3 regions of the Streptomyces sp. NPDC031225 genome follow, and region 1 is predicted to be linked to each of the others. Evidence: riboswitches for the same ligand, from Rfam matches in the RefSeq annotation. Region 1 holds a riboswitch; each other region holds the start of a gene.
The links. Region 1 has a riboswitch for S-adenosylmethionine ahead of ACZ48Z_RS10725 (amino acid ABC transporter permease). Riboswitches for the same ligand answer to the same signal wherever they lie in the genome.
Positions count from the first base shown of each region.

Region 2: another riboswitch for S-adenosylmethionine. It lies ahead of thrC (threonine synthase); the one in region 1 lies ahead of ACZ48Z_RS10725 (amino acid ABC transporter permease).
Region 3: another riboswitch for S-adenosylmethionine. It lies ahead of ACZ48Z_RS38445 (aminotransferase class V-fold PLP-dependent enzyme); the one in region 1 lies ahead of ACZ48Z_RS10725 (amino acid ABC transporter permease).

Region 1 covers NZ_JBVIHJ010000005.1:238,078-241,279, forward strand. Annotated here, with positions in the region: gene ACZ48Z_RS10720 (amino acid ABC transporter ATP-binding protein) at 1-552, opposite strand, end outside; gene ACZ48Z_RS10725 (amino acid ABC transporter permease) at 549-1,532, opposite strand; SAM riboswitch class IV at 1,874-1,983, opposite strand; gene ACZ48Z_RS10730 (glutathione S-transferase C-terminal domain-containing protein) at 2,067-2,933, opposite strand; gene ACZ48Z_RS10735 (putative leader peptide) at 3,067-3,189, opposite strand.
Region 2 covers NZ_JBVIHJ010000007.1:247,446-250,647, forward strand. Annotated here, with positions in the region: gene thrC (threonine synthase) at 55-1,338, opposite strand; SAM riboswitch class I at 1,354-1,511, opposite strand; gene ACZ48Z_RS14770 (glucosyl-3-phosphoglycerate synthase) at 1,674-2,618, shown strand; gene ACZ48Z_RS14775 (alpha,alpha-trehalose-phosphate synthase (UDP-forming)) at 2,702-3,202, shown strand, end outside.
Region 3 covers NZ_JBVIHJ010000031.1:16,558-19,759, forward strand. Annotated here, with positions in the region: gene ACZ48Z_RS38445 (aminotransferase class V-fold PLP-dependent enzyme) at 1-1,301, opposite strand, end outside; SAM riboswitch class IV at 1,426-1,542, opposite strand; gene trpD (anthranilate phosphoribosyltransferase) at 1,615-2,679, opposite strand; gene qcrB (cytochrome bc1 complex cytochrome b subunit) at 2,800-3,202, opposite strand, start outside.

The sequences.
Region 1 (3,202 bases):
CGAGGTCGGCTCGTCGAAGAGGATCACGCCGGGGCGCAGGGCGAGGGCCCGGGCGATGGCCACGCGCTGCTGCTGGCCGCCCGACAACTGGCGTGGGTAGGCGTTGGCCTTGTCGGCGAGGCCGACCCTGTCGAGGAGTTCGCGGGCCAGTTCCTGGGCCGCCGCCCTGGCGAGCTTCCCGGTCGCCACCGGGGCGGCTGCCACGTTGTCGAGCACGGTCAGGTGCGGGAAGAGGTTGAAGTTCTGGAAGACGAACCCGATGCGGCTGCGCTGGGTCAGGATCGCGCGTTCGCTGAGCTCCTTGAGGCGGTCGCCCTGCCGACGGACGCCGATCAGCTCGTCGTTGACGCTGACGTGGCCGATCTCCGGTTTCTCCAGGTGGTTGATGACCCGCAGCAGGGTGGACTTCCCGGAGCCGGACGGGCCGAGGATCACGGTGACCTCGCCGGGGCGAACGGTGAGGTCGACACCGTCCAGGACGCGGTGCGTGCCGTACCACTTGTGCACGCCGTGCACTTCGAGCGCGACGGGCGTGATGTCGGTGACGGTCATACGGCGGTCTCCCTGCGGATGCGGGCCCCGAGACCGGTGACGCCGGCCCGTAGCTTCTGGAGCGGGGTCGGTGGCAGGGAGCGCGTGGCGCCCCGGGCGTAGTACCGCTCGACGTAGAACTGGACGACGGAGACGGCGCTGGTCAGGATCAGGTACCAGACGGTGGCGACCAGCAGCAGGGGCACGATGTCGCCGGGATAGGTGGAGCCCATGGACTGCACGGTGCCGAACAGGTCGAGCAGGGAGACGTAGAAGACCAGCGAGGTGCTCTTGATGAGGCCGATGAGCTGGTTGACGTAGTTCGGGGTGATGGAGCGCAGCGCCTGCGGGAGGACGATCCTGCGGAACTGGTAGCCCTTCGGCAGGCCCAGCGCGGCGGCCGCTTCGTGCTGGCCCTGGTCGACCGAGAGGATGCCGCCGCGGACGACTTCCGCCGCGTACGCCGCCTCGTTGAGGCTGAGGCCGATCACCGCGATGACCATGTCGGTGGCGAGCCTGGACTCGTCGAAGGAGAAGAAGGCCGGCCCGAAGGGGACGCCGACACTCAACGTCCTGTACAGGGCGGAGAAGTTGTAGAGGAACAGCAGGAGCACGATCAGCGGTATCGAGCGCAGCGCCCAGACGTAGGTCCAGCTCACCGCGCGCAGCACCGGGCTCCTGGAGAGCCTGGCCAGAGCAAGCAGGACTCCGCCCAGGAGCCCCAGCACCGCGCTGTAGGCGGTGACTTCGAGGGTGATGAGGAGCCCGTCGAGGACGGTCGGCCGCAGGAACCAGTAGCCGAACCGGTCCCACTGGTAGAAGGGGTTGGTCGCCAGGCCGTGGACGAACTGGGCCGCCAGGACCAGGACTACGGCGGTGGCGATCCAGCGTCCCGGCCGCCGGAGCGGCAGAACCCGCTGTGCGGCGAGGGGTTGTGACGGGGTGTCGGTCTGCGGCGGCGCCTCCGTGACGGAGACGGCGGCGCCCGGGGGTTCACTCATGCGGGGGCTCCGGCGGAGTCGGGGTGCCCCGGAGGCGCGGCGGACACGGCGTACTACGGGGGTAGGACGCGGACGCGCGGGCACCGGGGCTGGGCGGGTGACGGCACACGGCGAGCGGCGCGGTGTTCGTCAGGAACGCGGGGGCTGCGGAGGAAGAACGTCAGCCCTGACAGCGGGCACGGCCCGGTGCGGTACACAGTGCGCTGCTGACTCGGAGGAGATCGACGCTCCGGTCGGCCACGAGCACGTCAGTGTACGGCTGTACGCAGCTCTGGGAGCGGCGCGTGGCCGTCCTGGAGGCTGCGTACATGTCCGTCACCGTGCTCTTCCGGCCCTTCGGGCCCTCGCGCTTACCGAAACGTGATCCGGTCCGGTCGTCACCTGGGGCACCCCACCGCGGAGCGAGGGTTGCCGGTCAGCAAGCCAGGGCTTGTCGCTGACACTCATGACCGTTCTGAGCCGTAGTTAAGACAAATGCCCGAACGAATGTCAATGCTGGTCCGTCAGTTGAAACGGGTCCGTCAGCCGAACCGGTCAGGACGTGCGGCCGGTGTGCGCCGCCCAGTCCAGGATCTGCACGGCGGCTCCGGCGGCCTCCAGGCCCCGGCACCGGGCGTGGTGGCGGCGGGCGATGCCGTCGAGGTCGAGGTGGGTGCCGAAGGCCGGGTGCGCGGCCAGGCGGCGGGCGTACGCCCACAGGGTGGGGTGGCCGGCGATGCGCTGCACCGCGGCGGCGTCCAGGTGGTCGCGGTGCACGGTGTCGAGCTGGACCAGGGTGACCCACAACTCGACGTCGGCGGCGGTGACGTGATCCCGGATCAGGTACTCCCGCCCCGTGAGCCAGCGCTCCAACGAGCCCAGGGAGTCCAGCAGTTGCTCCAGCGCGGCGGCACGCTCGTCCTCGTCGCCGCCCGCGGACCCGGCGTGCTGGGCGGACCGCCCGATGCCCGCACACATCCGCTCGACGGCCTCGGTCTCCGACTCCGCCCCGCACGGGTACAGCGCCGGGCGGCCGCCGCCGAAGTGCCGGGCCAGGTCACGGGTGATGTCGGGGGCGTGGGTGCTGACGATCCGTCCCGACCAGGCGTCGCTGAGCACCGGCGCGACGGCCGCTCCGGTGTACCGGTGCGCGCTGGCCTCGTAGAGCGGGCGCAGTGCGGAGTGTCCCCCGTCGGGACAGTCGGGGACCGGGTCCAGGAAGGTCACGGGACAGACGTCGTCGAGTCCGAGCAGGCTGTGCACGACGGCGATGCGCAGGCCGTCGGCACAGGCGGCGGCCAGATGGAGCCGGTAGCGCAGCGGCACGGCGTAGTGGCCACTGCGCGCGTCCTGGCCGATCCGGCCGCGGAAGGCGGGGGCCGGGTGGGTGGTGGGGACGTGGGCGAGCGGTGTGACGGTCATGGGTCTCCCCGGGGTGTCGGTGCGCAGACGTACGCGCGGCGGAAGCGTCGTCGGGCGGGAACAGACGGCCGTCCCCGTGCGTGACGGCGGGGGTGTGCCGTGCGGGCACGGAACGAGGTCGGGAGCGGCGGGCTCAGCCCAGGGGCCTGATGGCGCTGCAGACCCGCTGCAGATCGATGTGCCGGCGGGAGGTCAGAAGGGGCGACGGCCGAGAGGTACGGCTCACTCGGCCGACGGCCGGTTCAAGGCGCCCCATGTTTCCCTACCTG
Region 2 (3,202 bases), on a different contig from region 1:
GCGCACCCAGGGGCGCGGGGAACTGCACGACTGTGCGACGACGCGACTACGCGACTACGCGAGACCAGCCTCGCGGAACGAGTCCAGGTTGGGACGGATCGTGGCGGTGAGCCCCGTACCCGCGACCGCGTCCAGCGTCTTCAGACCGTCACCGGTGTTCAGCACGACAGTCGTCAGCGAGGGATCCAGCAGACCGTTCTCGATCAGCTTCTTCGTCACACCCACGGTCACGCCACCGGCCGTCTCCGCGAAGATGCCCTCGGTCCGCGCCAGCAGCTTGATCGCGTCCACGACCTGCTCGTCGTTCACGTCCTCCACCGCACCGCCGGTGCGGCGCGCGATGTCCAGCACGTAGGGGCCGTCCGCCGGGTTCCCGATGGCGAGGGACTTGGCGATGGTGTTGGGCTTCTGCGGCCGTACGACGTCGTGGCCCGCCTTGTACGCGACGGACACCGGCGAGCATCCCTCGGCCTGCGCGCCGAAGATCTTGTACGGCCGGTCCTCGACGAGCCCGAGCTTGATCAGCTCCTGGAGCCCCTTGTCGATCTTGGTGAGCTGCGAGCCGGAGGCGATGGGGACCACGAGCTGGTCGGGCAGCCGCCACCCGAGCTGCTCGCAGATCTCGTACGCCAGGGTCTTGGACCCCTCCGCGTAGTACGGCCGCAGGTTGACGTTGACGAAGCCCCAGCCCTCGCCGGCCGGGTCGCCGATCAGTTCGGAGCAGAAGCGGTTCACGTCGTCGTAGTTGCCCTCGATGCCGACGAGCTCGCCGCCGTAGATCGCGGCCATGACGACCTTGCCCTGCTCCAGGTCGTGCGGGATGAACACGCAGGAGCGGAAGCCTGCCCGCGCCGCGGCGGCGCCGACCGCACCGGCGAGGTTGCCGGTGGAGGAGCAGGAGAGGGTGGTGAAACCGAAGGCGCGAGCGGCCTCGATGGCCTGGGCGACGACGCGGTCCTTGAAGGAGTGCGTCGGGTTGCCGGAGTCGTCCTTGATGTACAGGCCGCCGGTGACGCCGAGCTCGCGGGCGAGGTTGTCGGCCTTGACGAGGTGGGTCCAGCCGGGGTTGATGTTGGGCTTGTCCGCCACGTCCGCGGGGACGGGCAGCAGCGGTGCGTAACGCCAGATGTTCGCGGGTCCCGCCTCGATCTGCTTGCGGAGCTCCTCGGTTTCGTAGGCCGAGAAGTCGTACGCGATCTCGAGCGGGCCGAAACACTCCTCGCAGGCGAAGACCGGGCCGAGCGGCACGCGGTGACCGCACTCGCGGCAGCTGAGAGCCGCGGCGGGGCCGAGGTCTACGGTGGTTTCGGTGGTGCTTGCAACAGTCTGCGCAGCCATGGAGGCGAGGCCCTTTCCTCATCTTCCTCACGACGCACTTCGCCGTGAGACGGATTTGGCACCTTCCCGAATCGGGAGCCTCGCGGGACGATCATCAACGATCGCTACGAGAACCGACTGGAGGGTTGCCGGGGCTTCATCGGGCCGTATCCCTCTGCCCCTCTGGATGAGCGGTATGAAGTTGTGAACGGCGGGCCATCCCGGACATGCGATGGTCATCCGCGTTGTTCAAGACTGTAACCGACGACCTGGACAGTTGAGAGGGTCGTCCGAACCGCGAGATGACTACATCCATCAGCCGCTTCCGCGGCGGGCACGCAGAGGAGCCGCGCACTGTGCTGAACGAAGTCGAGCGCTGGCTGGCCACCCGTTCCTGGTCCGTGACCGATCGCCCGCTCCACAGGATCATGGCAGCGAAACGGGGCACGGGCCGCACGGTCAGCGTTGTTCTGCCCGCGCTCAACGAGGAGGAGACGGTCGGTGACATCGTCTCCGTGATCCGTCACGACCTCATGCAGCAGGTTCCGCTGGTCGACGAGATCGTCGTCGTCGACTCGGGATCGACGGACCGCACGTCCGAGGTGGCCGCCGCGGCCGGCGCGAGGGTCGTCCACCGCGACGACATCCTCCCGCGCATCCCGGCCGTGCCCGGCAAGGGCGAGGTGCTGTGGCGCTCCCTCCTCGCCACCAGCGGGGACATCGTCTGTTTCATCGACGCCGACCTGAAGGAGTTCTCCTCGGACTTCGTCTCCGGCATCGTCGGTCCGCTGCTCACCGATCCCGGGGTCGACCTGGTCAAGGGCATGTACGACCGTCCCCTGGGCGGCGCCGCCGGACAGGGTGGCCGGGTCACCGAGCTCATGGCGCGCCCGCTGCTGAACATGCACTGGCCGCAGCTGGCCGGTTTCGTGCAGCCGCTGGGCGGCGAGTACGCGGCCCGCCGCAGCCTCCTGGAACAGCTCCCGTTCCCCGTCGGCTACGGCGTCGAGCTCGGCATGCTGGTCGACGCCCTGCATCTGGTGGGCCTGGACGCCCTCGCCCAGGTCGACGTCGGTGTGCGCAAGCACCGCCACCAGGACGGCCAGGCCCTGGGCCGGATGTCCGCCGCGATCTACCGCACCGCCCAGCTCCGGCTGGCCCGCGGCCATATGATCCGGCCCTCCCTCACCCAGTTCGAGCGGGGCCGGGACGGCTTCGAACCGCGTACGTACTCCGTGGACACGGAGGAACGGCCGCCGATGGTGGAGATCGCGGAGTACGCGAAGCGGAAGGTCGCGTGACCGGAGCACGCGTTCCGTATACGGCTCCCCACTGAGCGCAACCGTACGTTTGAGCGGTTCCGGACCGGGCTAGGTTGAGGCGTATGGCTTCCACGCACGGCGCTGCTCACCAGGTGCTGGTCGCGTCCAATCGCGGCCCGGTCTCGTACGAAATGGGCGAGGACGGCTCGCTGAACGCAAAACGCGGCGGCGGCGGGCTCGTCTCCGGTCTGTCGGCGATCGGGCCGGACGCGGGCGCACTGTGGGTGTGCTCGGCACTGTCCGACGGCGACCGCGAGGCGGTACGGCAGGGGGTGGGCGAGGACGGCGTCCGGATGCTCGCGATCCCGGCCGACGTGCACGCCGACGCGTACAACGGCATCGCGAACTCGGTGCTGTGGTTCGTCCACCACCTCCTCTACCAGACCCCGCTGGAGCCGGTCTTCGACGCGGAGTTCCGGCGGCAGTGGGCGTCGTACGAGACGTACAACCGCGCCTTCGCTCAGGCGCTCGCCGAGGAGGCGGCGCAGGGGGCTGCGGTCCTGGTGCAGGACTACCACCTGTGTCTGGTGCCGGGGATGCTGCGGGAGCTGCGCCCCGACCTG
Region 3 (3,202 bases), on a different contig from region 1:
ACCAGTTCCTTCACAGCCTGCACAAACCGCTCGACGTGCTCGTCCGGCGTGCCCGCGCCGAAGCTGACCCGGATCGCGTTGAGGGACTTCTCGCCGGGCGCCGCCTCGGGGGCCCCGCACTCGCCCTGGGCCTGCGGGTCGCTGCCGAGGAGGGTGCGCAGGAGGGGGTGGGCGCAGAAGAGGCCGTCGCGGACGCCGATGCCGTACTCGGCGGACAGGGCGGCGGCGAAGTGGGAGCTGTTCCAGCCCTCGACGACGAAGGAGATCACGCCGACGCGGGGGGCGTCGTCGCCGAAGAGGGACAGGACGCGGACCTCGGGTACGTCGGCGAGACCCTGGCGGACCTTCTCGATCAGGTACTGCTCGCGGGCCACCAGGCTGTCGAAGCCGGCTTCGGTCAGCGCCTTGCAGGCCGACGCGATGGAGTAGGCGCCGATGACGTTCGGGGAGCCGGCCTCGTGGCGGGCGGCGCTCTCGTGCCACTCCACGTCCACTCCCCCGTCCTCACGCCGGGTGACCTTGCGGCTGGCCCCGCCGCCGGCGAGGTAGGGGTCGGCTGCCCGCAGCCAGTCGGCGCGGCCGGCCAGGACGCCGGAGCCGAAGGGGGCGTACAGCTTGTGGCCGGAGAACGCGATCCAGTCGACGTCGAGGTCCTGCACGGAGACCGGGTGGTGCGGGGCGAGCTGGGCGGCGTCGAGGACGATGCGGGCGCCGTGCGCGTGGGCGGCGGCGGCCAGCTCGCGTACCGGCCACAGCTCGCCGGTGACGTTGGAGGCGCCGGTGACGCAGACCAGGGCCGGGCCCTGGGGGTCCCGGTCGGCGAGGGCCTTCTCCAGGGTCTCGACGGCCTGCCGCGGGGTGCGCGGGGCGTCGAGGTAGCTGACCCGGGCGTCCTGCCAGGGCAGCAGGCTCGCGTGGTGCTCGGTCTCGAAGACGAAGACCTGGCAGTCGGCGGGCAGGGCGGCGGCGAGGAGGTTGAGCGAGTCGGTGGTCGACCGGGTGAAGACCAGCTGGTCGTCGTCCCGGCAGTCGAGGAACTCCGCGACGGTCCTGCGGGCGTTCTCGAAGAGGTCGGTCGACAGCTGGGAGAGGTAGCCGGCACCGCGGTGCACGCTGCCGTAGTAGGGCGCGTACGCCGCCACGTCGTCCCAGACGCGCTGGAGTGCGGGGGCGCTGGCCGCGTAGTCGAGCGCCGCGTAGGTGACCTCGCCGCCCGTGACGAGCGGGACGGTGACATCCCGGCCCAGAACGGGCAGTTGGGCACAAATGGTCTGAACGGGGGCAGCGGTGGAGACGGACATGGGGGAACTCCCGTGAAAAGAGAAAGGTGAGATGGGTGCGCGGAGGCGGGGCTCGGCGGCCCTATCGCATTCGATTGCTCACGGAAGACTCCCTCGAACGACCAGGACCCCTGGTGTCGAGAGGGGCCCGCGCTTGCCGTAGACCTCACTGCCTACGGCCTGGTCTTCACCCGGGGCACCCCGCCACGGACGGAGGGTTGCCGGACAGTCGGCCGGGGCCTCATGACTGTCACTCATGACCTGACACAAAAACCTACGGGAAGTGATCGCGGTCCCGCAACCCGTGTCCGAACTACGGGACCGCGACGCCCTGCTACGCGTTGCTCGCGGCCACCCAGCGCTCAAGCGTCCGCTTCGCCGCGCCCGAGTCGACCGACTCCGCGGCCCTGTCCATCCCGGCCCGCAGCTGCTCGGCGAGCGTCCCGGTACCGGGGTCCAGGGCCACCAGCGCGGCCGCCGAGTTCAGCAGTACGGCATCCCGTACGGGGCCCGTCTCGCCGTCCAGCAGGCGCAGCGCCACATCGGCGTTGTAGGAGGGGTCCGCGCCCCGCAGCGCCTCCACCGGGACCAGCTCGATGCCGACGTCCCGCGGGTCGAAGCTCTCCTCGGTGACCTTGCCGTCGCGCACGATCCACACCCGGGACGTGGACGTCGTGGTCAGCTCGTCGAAGCCGTCGTCGCCGCGGAAGACGAGGGAGGAGTTGCCCCGCTCGGCCAGGACACCGGCGATGAGCGGTGCCAGGCGGGGGTCGGCGACGCCCACGGCCTGTGCCTTCACCCTGGCCGGGTTGGTCAGCGGGCCGAGTGCGTTGAAGGTGGTCCGGATCCCCAACTGCCCTCGCGCGGCGGCCACATGACGCAGCGCCGGATGGAACTTGATCGCGAAGCAGAAGGTGATCCCGGCCTCCTCCGCCACCTCGGCCACCCGCTTCGGCGTCAGTTCCAGATTGACGCCGAGCTTCTCCAGGACGTCCGAGGCGCCGGACGCCGAGGAGGCGGCCCGGTTGCCGTGCTTGACGACCTTCGCGCCCGTGCCGGCGATGACGATCGACGACATCGTGGAGATGTTCACCGTCTTCGCGCCGTCGCCGCCGGTGCCGACGATGTCGACGGTCCGTCCCGGCACCTCAATGACGTTCGCGTGCTCGTACATCGTGCGGACGAGCCCGGTGATCTCCTCGACGGTCTCGCCCTTGGCCCGCAGCGCCACCGCGAAGCCGGCGATCTGCGCGTCCGTCGCCTCGCCGCGCATGATCAGGTCCATCGCCCAGGCGGTGTCGTCGGCGGACAGGTCACGGCCGTCCAGCAGGCCGTTGAGCAGGGCGGGCCAGGAACGGCCCGCCGCGGTGTCGCCTCCAGCGGGGGTCACAGCGCTCATGGGGCCGCTCCAGATGTCGTGGGGAAAGTCTGCCCCCACCCTATCCAGCCCGGTGCACGGCGAAGGGCCCCGTCCGGTGATCGGACGGGGCCCTTCTGCCTCGTGTGGCGAGGGCAGCGATCAGTGGTGGCCGTGGCCGCTCGTGATCTCCTTGTACTCCTCGACGGTCGGCTTGGCGATCTGGGCTTCCTCGCCGTAGTACGCCTCGCTCAGCTTGGCGCGCAGCTTCTCGGAGCCCTTCACCTTGCGCTCGACGCCGTTCTCGTCGACCGTGGCGCCGATCGCAGCCGGCTCGTACTGCTCGTGCGCCGTGAGCGTGTGCAGCTGCTCCTGGCTGAGCGGCTCGTGGATCTCGACGAACTCACCGTGCGGCAGGCGCTTGATGATGCCGGACTCGCGGCCGTGCAGCACCTTGTCCTTGTCGCGGCGCTGGAGGCCGAGGCAGATCCGCTTGGTGGCGATGAACGCGAGGACCGGGGCGACGAAGAACGCGACCCGGACGAACCAGGTGATGGCGTTGATC